2 regions of the Bacillus sp. PK6-025 genome follow, and region 2 is predicted to be linked to the other one. Evidence: riboswitches for the same ligand, from Rfam matches in the RefSeq annotation. Region 2 holds a riboswitch; the other holds the start of a gene.
What was found. A riboswitch is a leader RNA that binds a small molecule or an ion and turns the genes downstream of it on or off. The one in region 2 is predicted to bind lysine.
Positions count from the first base shown of each region.

Region 1 (5,069 bases), 490 kb from region 2:
AGAGACGGATAGAGCGAATTGGCGACAATGAATTCCGAATCGGACGTTTTTCCCTGTTCGGTCTGCTGATAAAAATGGTCGAAATAATAGCTTTTTTGAATGAATTTGTTTAAGAACGGTGTGATTTCCTGGCCGTTCACCTTTTCATTAATGACAAATGTCTGAGTGGATTCAAGCGTTACAAAGATGACGTTTCGTCCTTCGGCAATCCCGAACATATCTTGGTTCGGTTTGCTGTAGTCAGCGTTTGTGTAGTTCTCGATCGTTGCCAGGCTGTTTTCATCAGCGACCGCTTTTTGTGTCAAATTAAAAGTCTGTGAAATGCCGTCCAACAGATGAAACTGATATAAGCCGATGTTTTTTACAAGCACTTCCCTGTCGTAGGAGTAGCTTAAAAACTTCGGCTGATCCAGCTCCGACAGGGCGAGATTAAACAGTACCGTGCCGGCAGCTGCCGCGTAGTAGATCTTAACGGATTTAGCGGAAAGCTTTTTGCCGGTTCTTGTGCGCGTTTTTGCCAGCCAGACCAAAAGAGCCAAATCCAGAAAAAGCGCGATGAAAACCGGATTGAACAGCTCCTGAAAACTGCTCCCAAGCCCCCCGAGATTTTTTGCCTGGAACAGGACGGGAACAGTGATGAAATCGATGTAGAAACCATAGAAAATACTGTTTGCAATCAAGATGCCCGTCAGGACGACATTAGCCCCGATTAAATAGAGGCGCTGCGTTTTTTCGCGAAAAAAGAGGCTGATGCCGAGTACAGGGATGAGAAAGCTAAGCGGGTTGATAAACAGGATCAATTCCTGAAGTGCGTTGTCGATTTGTAAATTAAAGCCCAGCTTGTAGATGAAGTACGTTTTCATCCACATAAAAAATATGGATAGGCATAAAAACCACTGCTTTTTAAAAAATTGTTCTTTCATATAAATAGCTCCTCACATATAATCCCCGCAGGTAAACAACACCAAGATAAAACGACTGAACAAAGCATAATACAGCAATCGGTCAAACCGTCCCTTTCGTCAGGCGATCAAGTTCGCAATAAAATAGCACGAAACAACGGTGAGCACAGTCAGAACGCCTTGTTCCGCCTTCCCGCCGGTTTTAATATAAAGGGGCAGCCGAACCTTAATGGCGGACGGAAAGAAAAGTTTGATGCCGTTTACAGTCCCGGCATCAAGGAGCAGATGGCTCGCCATTCCGGCCATCAATCCGACAAAAATGCTCTGATCTGTAAAATATAAATGTGCCGCAAATGCCGTGATGAGCAAAAAGAGCAGGCTGTGTGTAAACGTCCTGTGCCCGAAGACAGAACTGACCACTGCTGATAAAATCGGTAGCCTTCTGCCGATCTTGCTCTTTGTATGGCAAATATCCGGAATCAATGCTCCGATAACGCCCGAAGCTGTCATGAACACTGGATCATATCCGTAAAAATAAGCAGCAGCCGTGCAAGAAGCGACCCCTCCCATGATGTGTGTTTTTCCTGTCATATCGCTTCTCCTTTAAGACCTATAACAATTTCCTAATGAAAACTATATCAAGAGTTCTGGCGGCCTTCAAGACAGATGGTGGCAACTTGTCAGGCAAAAAACGCATTTTCCTGAGGCAATCAGCATGTTTACATCTAGAATATGGTGTTTTCAGTTAAAAAACACATTCAAGGTTCTGCATAATTTTAAAGTGATAAGCCAAATTAAAATTGTACCACATTTTTAAAGAGGTGATTCATTTGGGTATTTTCTTCAATAAAGATAGAGGAAATAAGGAAAAGGACCAAAACGCCGTTCGGGGGGCGCTTGAAGATGCAGGACAAGCGCTGAAAGGAGACCCTTTGCAAGAGGCGGTCAACAAAAAGAAAAACAACCGATAAATGACAGATGGAAGCGCCGTCTTCCATTCTGCAGAAGGCTGCCGAAACAGGCGGCCTTTTGGCGCGGCTGTCCGTTTTTCCATCACTTCCCTTTGACAGATTAAAATTTCTCTGGTAACCTCTTTTCAGAATATGTGATAAATCCTCACTCTTAACTCTTAGTGAGGTAGAGGTTGCGCGGATGATGAGTCGCATGTGTGAGGCTGATGGGGCCGATGATCATATGCAAAAGGCATCAGCGCCGAAGCATAAGGAAGCCATTCATTCTTTATGCTGGGTCTGCATTGAATAAGTGCAGGACTGCCGCGGGTTTCCCCGCGGAGGGCTATCCGGAGATCAAGAGTGTATGTTTAACCAAAGCATGGACTTTTGTTCATGCTTTTTTTATTTTGAATGATCTCACGGTCTGGTCCGGCATATTTTTTATAAAATGCTCGGAGGTTATATCTTATGGAACAGACAAAAAAATGGGGCTTCTGGCTTCTTACCGCTTTTGTTGTCGGCAATATGGTCGGCTCAGGGATTTTTATGCTCCCCAGCACACTCGCCCAGACGGCAAGCCCGTTCGGCGTAACGGCGGCATGGCTGGTGACGGGTGCGGGGGTGCTGATGATCGCCCTTGTATTCGGTCATTTATCGATTCGCCGCCCGGATCTTAAAGCAGGTCCGCAAAGCTATGCAAGAGCTTTATTCTCAGACCCTAAAAAAGGGAATGCGGCAGGTTTTACAATGGTATGGGGGTATTGGGTGGCAAGCTGGATCAGCAACGTGGCCATCATTACAAGCCTTGCAGGCTATTTGACGACTTTCCTGCCGATCTTAACTGACGGACGCGAGCTGATTGAACTCGGCGGCCACCCCGTTACACTCGGCCAGCTCTTGACATTTATCGTATGTACAATTTTGTTATGGGGGACGCATTTCATCTTAGTCTCCAGCATAAATGGAGCGGGCAAACTGAACTTTTTAGCAACTTTTTCAAAAGTGCTTGGGTTTGTCCTGTTTATTGTTGCAGGTTTGTTCGTTTTTCAGACGGCTTTATTCGAATCATTTTATTTTCCAATCGAATCAGAAGGCAAAAGTATTGGGCTGGGCGGACAGGTTCACAATGCGGCGATTTCAACGCTGTGGGCGTTTGTCGGCATCGAGTCTGCGGTAATCTTATCAGGGCGCGCATCATCCCAGCGCGATGTCAAACGCGCGACGATTACCGGACTGTTAATTGCGCTCGGCATTTATATGGTCATTACTTTAATAACGATGGGCGTCATCCCGCACGATCAGCTCCAAGCATCGGATAAACCGTTCGTTGATGTGCTGCACGTGATCATCGGCAGCTTTGGCAGCGTAATTATGGCGGTCTTGGCAATCGTTTCTTTGTTCGGATCGATGCTCGGCTGGATTTTAATCGGCGCAGAGGTTCCGTATCAGGCGGCAAAGGCCGGTGATTTTCCTGCTTTCTTTGCGAAAACGAACAAAAAGGGAAGCCCGGTTAATTCATTGATCGTCACAAACGTGATGTCGCAGATCTTTATTTTCTCAACGGTTTCGGGAACGATCAGCGAGGCCTTTACGTTTTTAACAACGTCGGCGACGCTCGCTTACCTTGTGCCTTATCTTGTGGCGGCTGTTTTCAGCTTGAAGCTCATCCTCAAAGGGGAGACATACGGCGAACTGAAAGGTTCAAGAACAGGGGACGGCATCATCGCTTTGGCTGCTCTGGTGTATTCTTTATGGGTCATCGTTTCAGGTACGTCTGACTTAACCACCTTTATCTTGGGAATCGGGCTGTTTTTCGTCGGTCTTGCGATCTACCCGTTCGTCTACAAAAAGTTCAAAAATAATCAAGTGTGATAAAGTTCTTTGCCAGCCGGGTCTTTTAGCAGAAGATCGGCTGGCTTTTTGATTCCCGCCGAAATTTTTGATTAAAATTTCCGCTTAGGCCTGTTATACTATAAAATGAAAATGATAATCGTTATCGGTTAAAAAGATCGAAAGGAATGGCATCGAGTGAGCTCTTACAAAAACATACATCGTATCAACAGCGCGGATGGCCCTGATGGAGAACAGAAACCGATCAGCCGTCCGCTCGGAGCTGTTTTTGTCCTGGCCGGCGGAATCATGCTACTGCTGTTTGGCGCCGCATTATCGATTGCGCTCGGTGCGGCTGATATAAAGCTTGGAACGGTTTGGGACGCCATTTTTCATTTTGATGCGAAAAATACGGCCCATCAAATTATTCAGGAACTCAGACTGCCAAGGACGGTAAGTGCGGCTCTTGTGGGCGCCTGCTTGGCGGTTTCCGGAGCCGTGATGCAGGGGATGACGAGAAACCCTCTCGCATCGCCGGAAATTATGAGCGTCACGCACGGGTCAGCTTTCGCAATTGCTGTCGCGTTTGCTTTTTTTCCGGGAACCTCATCGGTCGGGCTGATGATCTGGTCGTTTGCCGGCGCGGGTCTCGGAGCGGGACTCGTTTTTGCGATCGGAATGTTTTCAAAAGGCGGTCTTACGCCTGTAAAGCTGGCTTTGGCCGGTACGGCTGTCGGCACGTTTCTGAGCGCTCTTTCTACGAGCATTGCGATCCATTTTGATGTGGCGCGCGACGTCAGTTTTTGGTATGCCGGAGGTGTCGCTGGCACGAAATGGCTCAGCATTCAGTTGTTGGTTCCGTCGGCAGCGCTCGGTTTGGCCGTCGTTTTTGTCATCGCCCGTTCCATTACGGTTCTAAGTTTGGGAGAGGAGCTGGCGAAAGGGCTCGGGCAATATACGAAGACGGTGAAAGCGATCGGAATCGTGTCGGTTGTTCTGCTGACGGGTGCCGCTGTGTCCGTTGCCGGGGCAATCGGTTTTATCGGATTGATCATTCCGCATATTACCCGCTTTCTGGTCGGGGTTGATTACCGCTGGATCATTCCATGCTCAGCGGTGCTTGGCGCCGTCCTGCTGATCTATGCGGATATTGCGGCAAGGCTGGTCAATCCGCCGTTCGAAACACCTGTCGGAGCAGTCACGGCGCTTGTCGGCGTACCATTCTTTCTCTATCTGGCCCGCAGGGAAAGGAGTGGACTGTAATGCTCAAGAAAAACAGCAGACGGGCGGCTGCGGTGATGCTCGTCATGGCCGTGCTGACGGTCGCCGTGTTTTTACTAAGCATGAACATGGGAGAAATCCGCATCGCCCCGCTTGATACATT
Region 1 covers NZ_CP096509.1:3,551,661-3,556,729, reverse strand. The annotation lists gene M1D67_RS18295 (LTA synthase family protein) at 1-923, opposite strand, end outside; gene M1D67_RS18290 (metal-dependent hydrolase) at 1,023-1,493, opposite strand; gene sspJ (small acid-soluble spore protein SspJ) at 1,733-1,873, shown strand; lysine riboswitch at 2,033-2,209, shown strand; gene M1D67_RS18280 (amino acid permease) at 2,324-3,727, shown strand; gene M1D67_RS18275 (FecCD family ABC transporter permease) at 3,884-4,948, shown strand; gene M1D67_RS18270 (FecCD family ABC transporter permease) at 4,948-5,069, shown strand, end outside.
Region 1: linked by a shared signal. The riboswitch ahead of M1D67_RS18280 (amino acid permease) and the one ahead of M1D67_RS15680 (aspartate kinase) in region 2 are both predicted to bind lysine.

Region 2 (5,069 bases):
TCTCTTCCTTCTTCACGTGTTACAGAAATTCATGAAGTATCAAACGGATTTAAGTCTATGCAGCTGCAGCTAAAGAAATCATTAGCCAAACAACAATCACTTGAAAACGAAAGAAAACTGTTTATTGCTTCTATCGTGCATGATTTACGAACACCAATATTTACAATCCGGGGATATCTAGAAATCATAGAAAAGCAATTACACCAAGCCCCTGAAAAAGTAAAGAAATATATTGTAACATGCAGAAATAAAGCGGATATGCTGAATCATTTAGTGTCAGACCTATTCTCGTATACGAAGCTAGAATTTTACAAAGAAAAACCAAGTGTAGAGTTTGTAAACCTAAACCGCTTACTTGACGATTACCTGAACGATTACTCAGCAATATTAGAAGAAAAGGGAATTCATCTCATAAAATCAATTCCTGAAGGTGATACATATGTTTATGCAGATCCCGAGCTTTTTTCCAGAGCTTTTTACAACATAATAGACAATGCCATAAGATTTTCTTTTAAAAACAGCGACATCTACGTTTCACTGTTCGAAGAGAAAAAATACGCTGTCATTGCCATTCGGGATAAAGGAAAGGGGTTGCACGAGTCCGAGTTAGACCAGATATTTACGCCGCTTTACAGAGGAGAAACCTCTCGCAATCGAAAAACAGGAGGAGCCGGATTGGGCTTAGCCATAAGCAAGGAGATTTTAGAAGTGCATGGAGGTAAAATCACTGCAGAAAACCATAACAAACAAGGTGCCGTTTTTAAATTATATTTGCCATTACCTAATGGATCATGATTAATCATCATACTTTTTTTGATCGCTTGTTTTAGATGATATAGAAAAAGCAATAAAGAAATCGCTCATCATACAATAAAAGCACATAGCTTGAATATGAAAAAAGGACCCATACATCAAGTAGAAACCAAAACAGCCAACCAATAGCTGAAAAGTAACATTTTATTTTTCGGCCTATTATTTATATCAAAAAGGAATAAAATTTGGCCTCTGGCTGATTCGGTATTACAAACATCGCAACCGTATTGGGCTATGTTTAATCAAATTTATTTCGCACAAAGTGTCATAGGCGGGGACCGCGGATATATTTTACGAAGAAGCACCGTAAAATCGCTCTGTGTTATTATCAATCGTCTCCCGACTACTGGAGCCATTCCACAACAAACAATGGATAAAAGCTTATCAGAGCGGAAAACAGCGATATGATTGAGCTCCCTAAGGAAAAATATTCATCTTCATTTTCGCGGATTTCCCGCCTTATTCGACTTTGCATTAGCCCTTACTAACTCTGATTACATACCATTCTCCTCCTGCTAGCAAATTGCAGGATGTTTAATTCGCAGCTATGCTTATTTTCGACAGTTCAAAAGCATCATGCAGCGCTTCGACGGCTTTCACCATATCGCCTTCGCTAACGACAGTCGAAACTTTGATTTCGGATGTGCTGACCATTTTGACCTGGATGTTTTTTTCCGCCAGCACAGCGAACATTTCCGCTGCTACTCCCGGGTTGGAGATCATGCCTGAACCGACGATCGAGACTTTGGCCAGCCTGTTTTCCGTTTCAATCTGTTCATAGTCGAGCGCGTCTTTGTATTCTTCGAGAACTTCGACCGTCCGTTTTAAGTCTTCCGTTTTCACGGAGAAAGAAATCGACGTTTGGCTTGTGCTTGTCACCGATTGAATGATGATGTCAACGTTGATGTTCTGTTTAGCGAGCGTTGTAAAAATCGTTGACAGCGTCGTCAAGCCGCTCGCCAGGCCGCATACAGTCACACGTGTGATCTGATCTTCAAATGCAATGCCTCTTACGATTAAATTCTGTTCCATTGATGATTCCTCCTCGATTAATGTGCCCGCTTCTTTCTCGGTGCTTGAACGGACTTCCAAAGGCACCTGATAGTTTTTCGCAAATTCAACAGCTCTCGGATGCAGGACGCCTGCTCCAAGATTGGCAAGCTCAAGCATTTCATCGTAGGAGATTCCGGCCAGCTTCCGCGCTGTTTTCACATAGCGGGGATCGGTTGTGAAAACCCCCGGTACATCGGTGTAAATGTCGCATTTATCGGCTTTCAGGGCAGCTGCGAGGGCAACGGCTGTCGTATCTGATCCGCCTCTGCCGAGCGTTGTGATTTCACCTTCCGCTGTCGTCCCTTGGAATCCGGCGACAACTGCGATTTTCCCTTCATTCAGACGCTCTTTCAGCTTGCCTGTATCAATGTTCGTAATTCTTGCGTTGCCGTGAATATTTTCGGTTTCGATGCCGGCCTGCCAGCCTGTATAGGAAACCGCATCATACCCCTTGTTCTGCAAAGCCATTGTCAACAGCGAAATTGTTACCTGTTCTCCTGTTGTCAGCAGCATATCCATTTCCCTGCTGCTCGGCTGTTCGGTAATTTCCTTAGCAAGCGCGACGAGGGAATCCGTCGATTTGCCCATCGCTGAAACGACGACGACAACATCATGACCGCGCTGTTTTTCTTCGATGACGCGGTTTGCGACATTCAATATTTTTTCCACTGATCCTACTGAAGTTCCGCCAAATTTTTGGACGATGAGACCCATCAAATACCACCCTTTTTGTTTTCGTTCGTGCTTGTTTATGTATGAAGAGGAAAACTTGACCGGCGGGCTGTACGTTTTTTCGTACAAAAAAAGCAATGAGAGAAATTCCCTCATTGCTTTAACCAACAAAAATGCCGATGATTTTAACAACGAGATAGCCCTCCAAGAAATGATTTCTTGACAGCCTTACATTTATTCAATGTAAAGCCAGCAGGAAAAACGAATGGATTTTTTCCCCGCTTCGGCGACGCTCCCCTTTCAGCTTTTTTCATCGGAATCCATCTTCCTCATCAAGCCTACTCTTGAAGTTCGCACCTCTATCTTCACCATATCACACGATCTTATTATGAAATTAGTACAAATTCTATCAGATTCTTTTTAAAAGTTCAACATTATTTTTTCAAAGCCTCTTCAATCAGCTGCGCCGTCTTCAGGGGGATGCCGAGCTTGCGGATATCTTCGGCGCTCGCTTCCTTCATTTTCTTAACGGAACCGAAATGTTTTAACAGCAGTTTTTTCCGCTGTTCGCCGACGCCCGGTATGCCGTCGAGCACCGATTGAAATGCGCTTTTTCCCCTGAGCTGCCTGTGGAAGCTGATCGCAAACCTGTGCACTTCATCCTGAATGCGCTGAAGCAGGTAAAATTCCTGGCTGTTCCGCTCAAGCTGGACGATCTCAAGGGGGTCGCCGATCAAAAGGTTGGAAGTTCTGTGTTTATCATCTTTCACCAGACCGGCAACAGGGACATCGAGCCCCAATTCATTTTCCAAAACGTCAAGGGCGGCAGACACCTGGCCTTTTCCGCCGTCGATCAATACTAAATCAGGCAGCGGCAGATTCTCTTTCAGCACCCTTGTATATCTTCTTCTGATGACTTCGCGCATTGACCCGTAGTCGTCAGGGCCTTCAACCGTCTTAATCTTATATTTGCGGTACTCTTTTTTATGCGGTTTTCCGTCGAGAAAGACGACCATCGCCGAAACGGGGTCCGTTCCTTGAATATTTGAATTATCAAACGCTTCAATTCGGTACGGCGTGTAGATGCCCAGTGCTTTGCCGAGCTTTTCAATCGCGCCGATCGTCCGCTCTTCGTCCCGTTCAATGAGCGAAAACTTCTCTTTCAAAGCGAGCTTTGCATTTTTATGGGCAAGGAGCAGCAGGTCTTTCTTCGCTCCCCTTTTCGGCTGGCGCACGTTCACGTCCAAAAGCTCCTCAATCATGTCCTTATCGACGCTGTCTGGAACTAAAATTTCCCTTGGGAGGAAATGGTTGTTTTTCGAGTAAAATTGCCCGATGAACGTCAAAAACTCCTCGTCTGCTTCCCTGTATAAAGGAAACATGCTGACATCTCTTTCAATCAATTTGCCCTGCCTGATAAAGAAGACCTGGACGCACATCCAGCCCTTGTCATACGAATAGGCAAATACATCGCGGTCAACCATGTCATTCAGCATCATTTTCTGTTTTTCCATCGTTGACTCGATATGGGCCATTTGATCGCGGAATTCTTTCGCCCGTTCGAACTGCAGGTTTTCCGAGGCTTCGAGCATTTTTGCTTCAAGTTCTTTCTTGACTTCATTGTATCCGCCCTTTAAAAAGCGGGTGATTTCTTCTGTGAGCTGTCGGTTTGTCTCCTCAGACACATCATATACGCATGGCGCCAGACATTGTCCGAGATGATAGTACAAACAGACGCGGTCCGGCAGTTTGGCGCACTTTCTGAGCGGATAGAGGCGGTCCAGCAGCTTTTTTGTTTCCCTCGCAGCCTGGACATTGGGATACGGCCCGAAATAGCGGCCTTTGTCTTTTTTGACCTTCCTCGTGACAATCAGCTTCGGATGCCGCTCGTTCGTGATTTTAATAAACGGGTAGCTTTTATCATCTTTCAGCATCACGTTATATTTCGGGTCGTACTTTTTGATTAAATTCATTTCAAGAATGAGCGCTTCGATGTTCGAGGAGGTGACAATGTATTCAAAATCTTCAATTTCACTGACAAGACGCTGTGTTTTGGCATCATGGGACCCGCTGAAATAGGAGCGGACCCTGTTTTTTAAGATTTTCGCTTTCCCGACGTAGATGACGGTATCCTGCCTGTCTTTCATCAAGTAGCAGCCAGGCTGATCCGGGAGAAGGGCCAGCTTTTCTTTGATTTTTTTGTTCATCAAAAATCCTTCCTTGTTTCGGCGTTTTTTCTTCATTTCAGTTTACCATGACCGACCGTACGTTCGCTACAATTGGAGGAGGAAGATGGCGCGTTGTAAGAAAAAAGCGATCCCTTTGGAATCGCCTTTTTCACAGGTTTCTATTTTACAAATGTTTGTTGACCAGTTCTTCAAGGGCTTCTTTCGGTTTAAAGCCGACAGATGTTTCAACCACTTCGCCGTCTTTTAGTATGAGGAGAGTCGGGATGCTCATCACGCCGTATTTGCCGGCAGTTTCTTGGTTTTCGTCAACATCGATTTTTACGATTTTCAGTTTGTCTCCCA
Region 2 covers NZ_CP096509.1:3,058,924-3,063,992, forward strand. The annotation lists gene M1D67_RS15675 (sensor histidine kinase) at 1-795, shown strand, start outside; gene M1D67_RS15680 (aspartate kinase) at 1,348-2,580, opposite strand; lysine riboswitch at 2,728-2,908, opposite strand; gene uvrC (excinuclease ABC subunit UvrC) at 2,973-4,745, opposite strand; gene trxA (thioredoxin) at 4,891-5,069, opposite strand, start outside.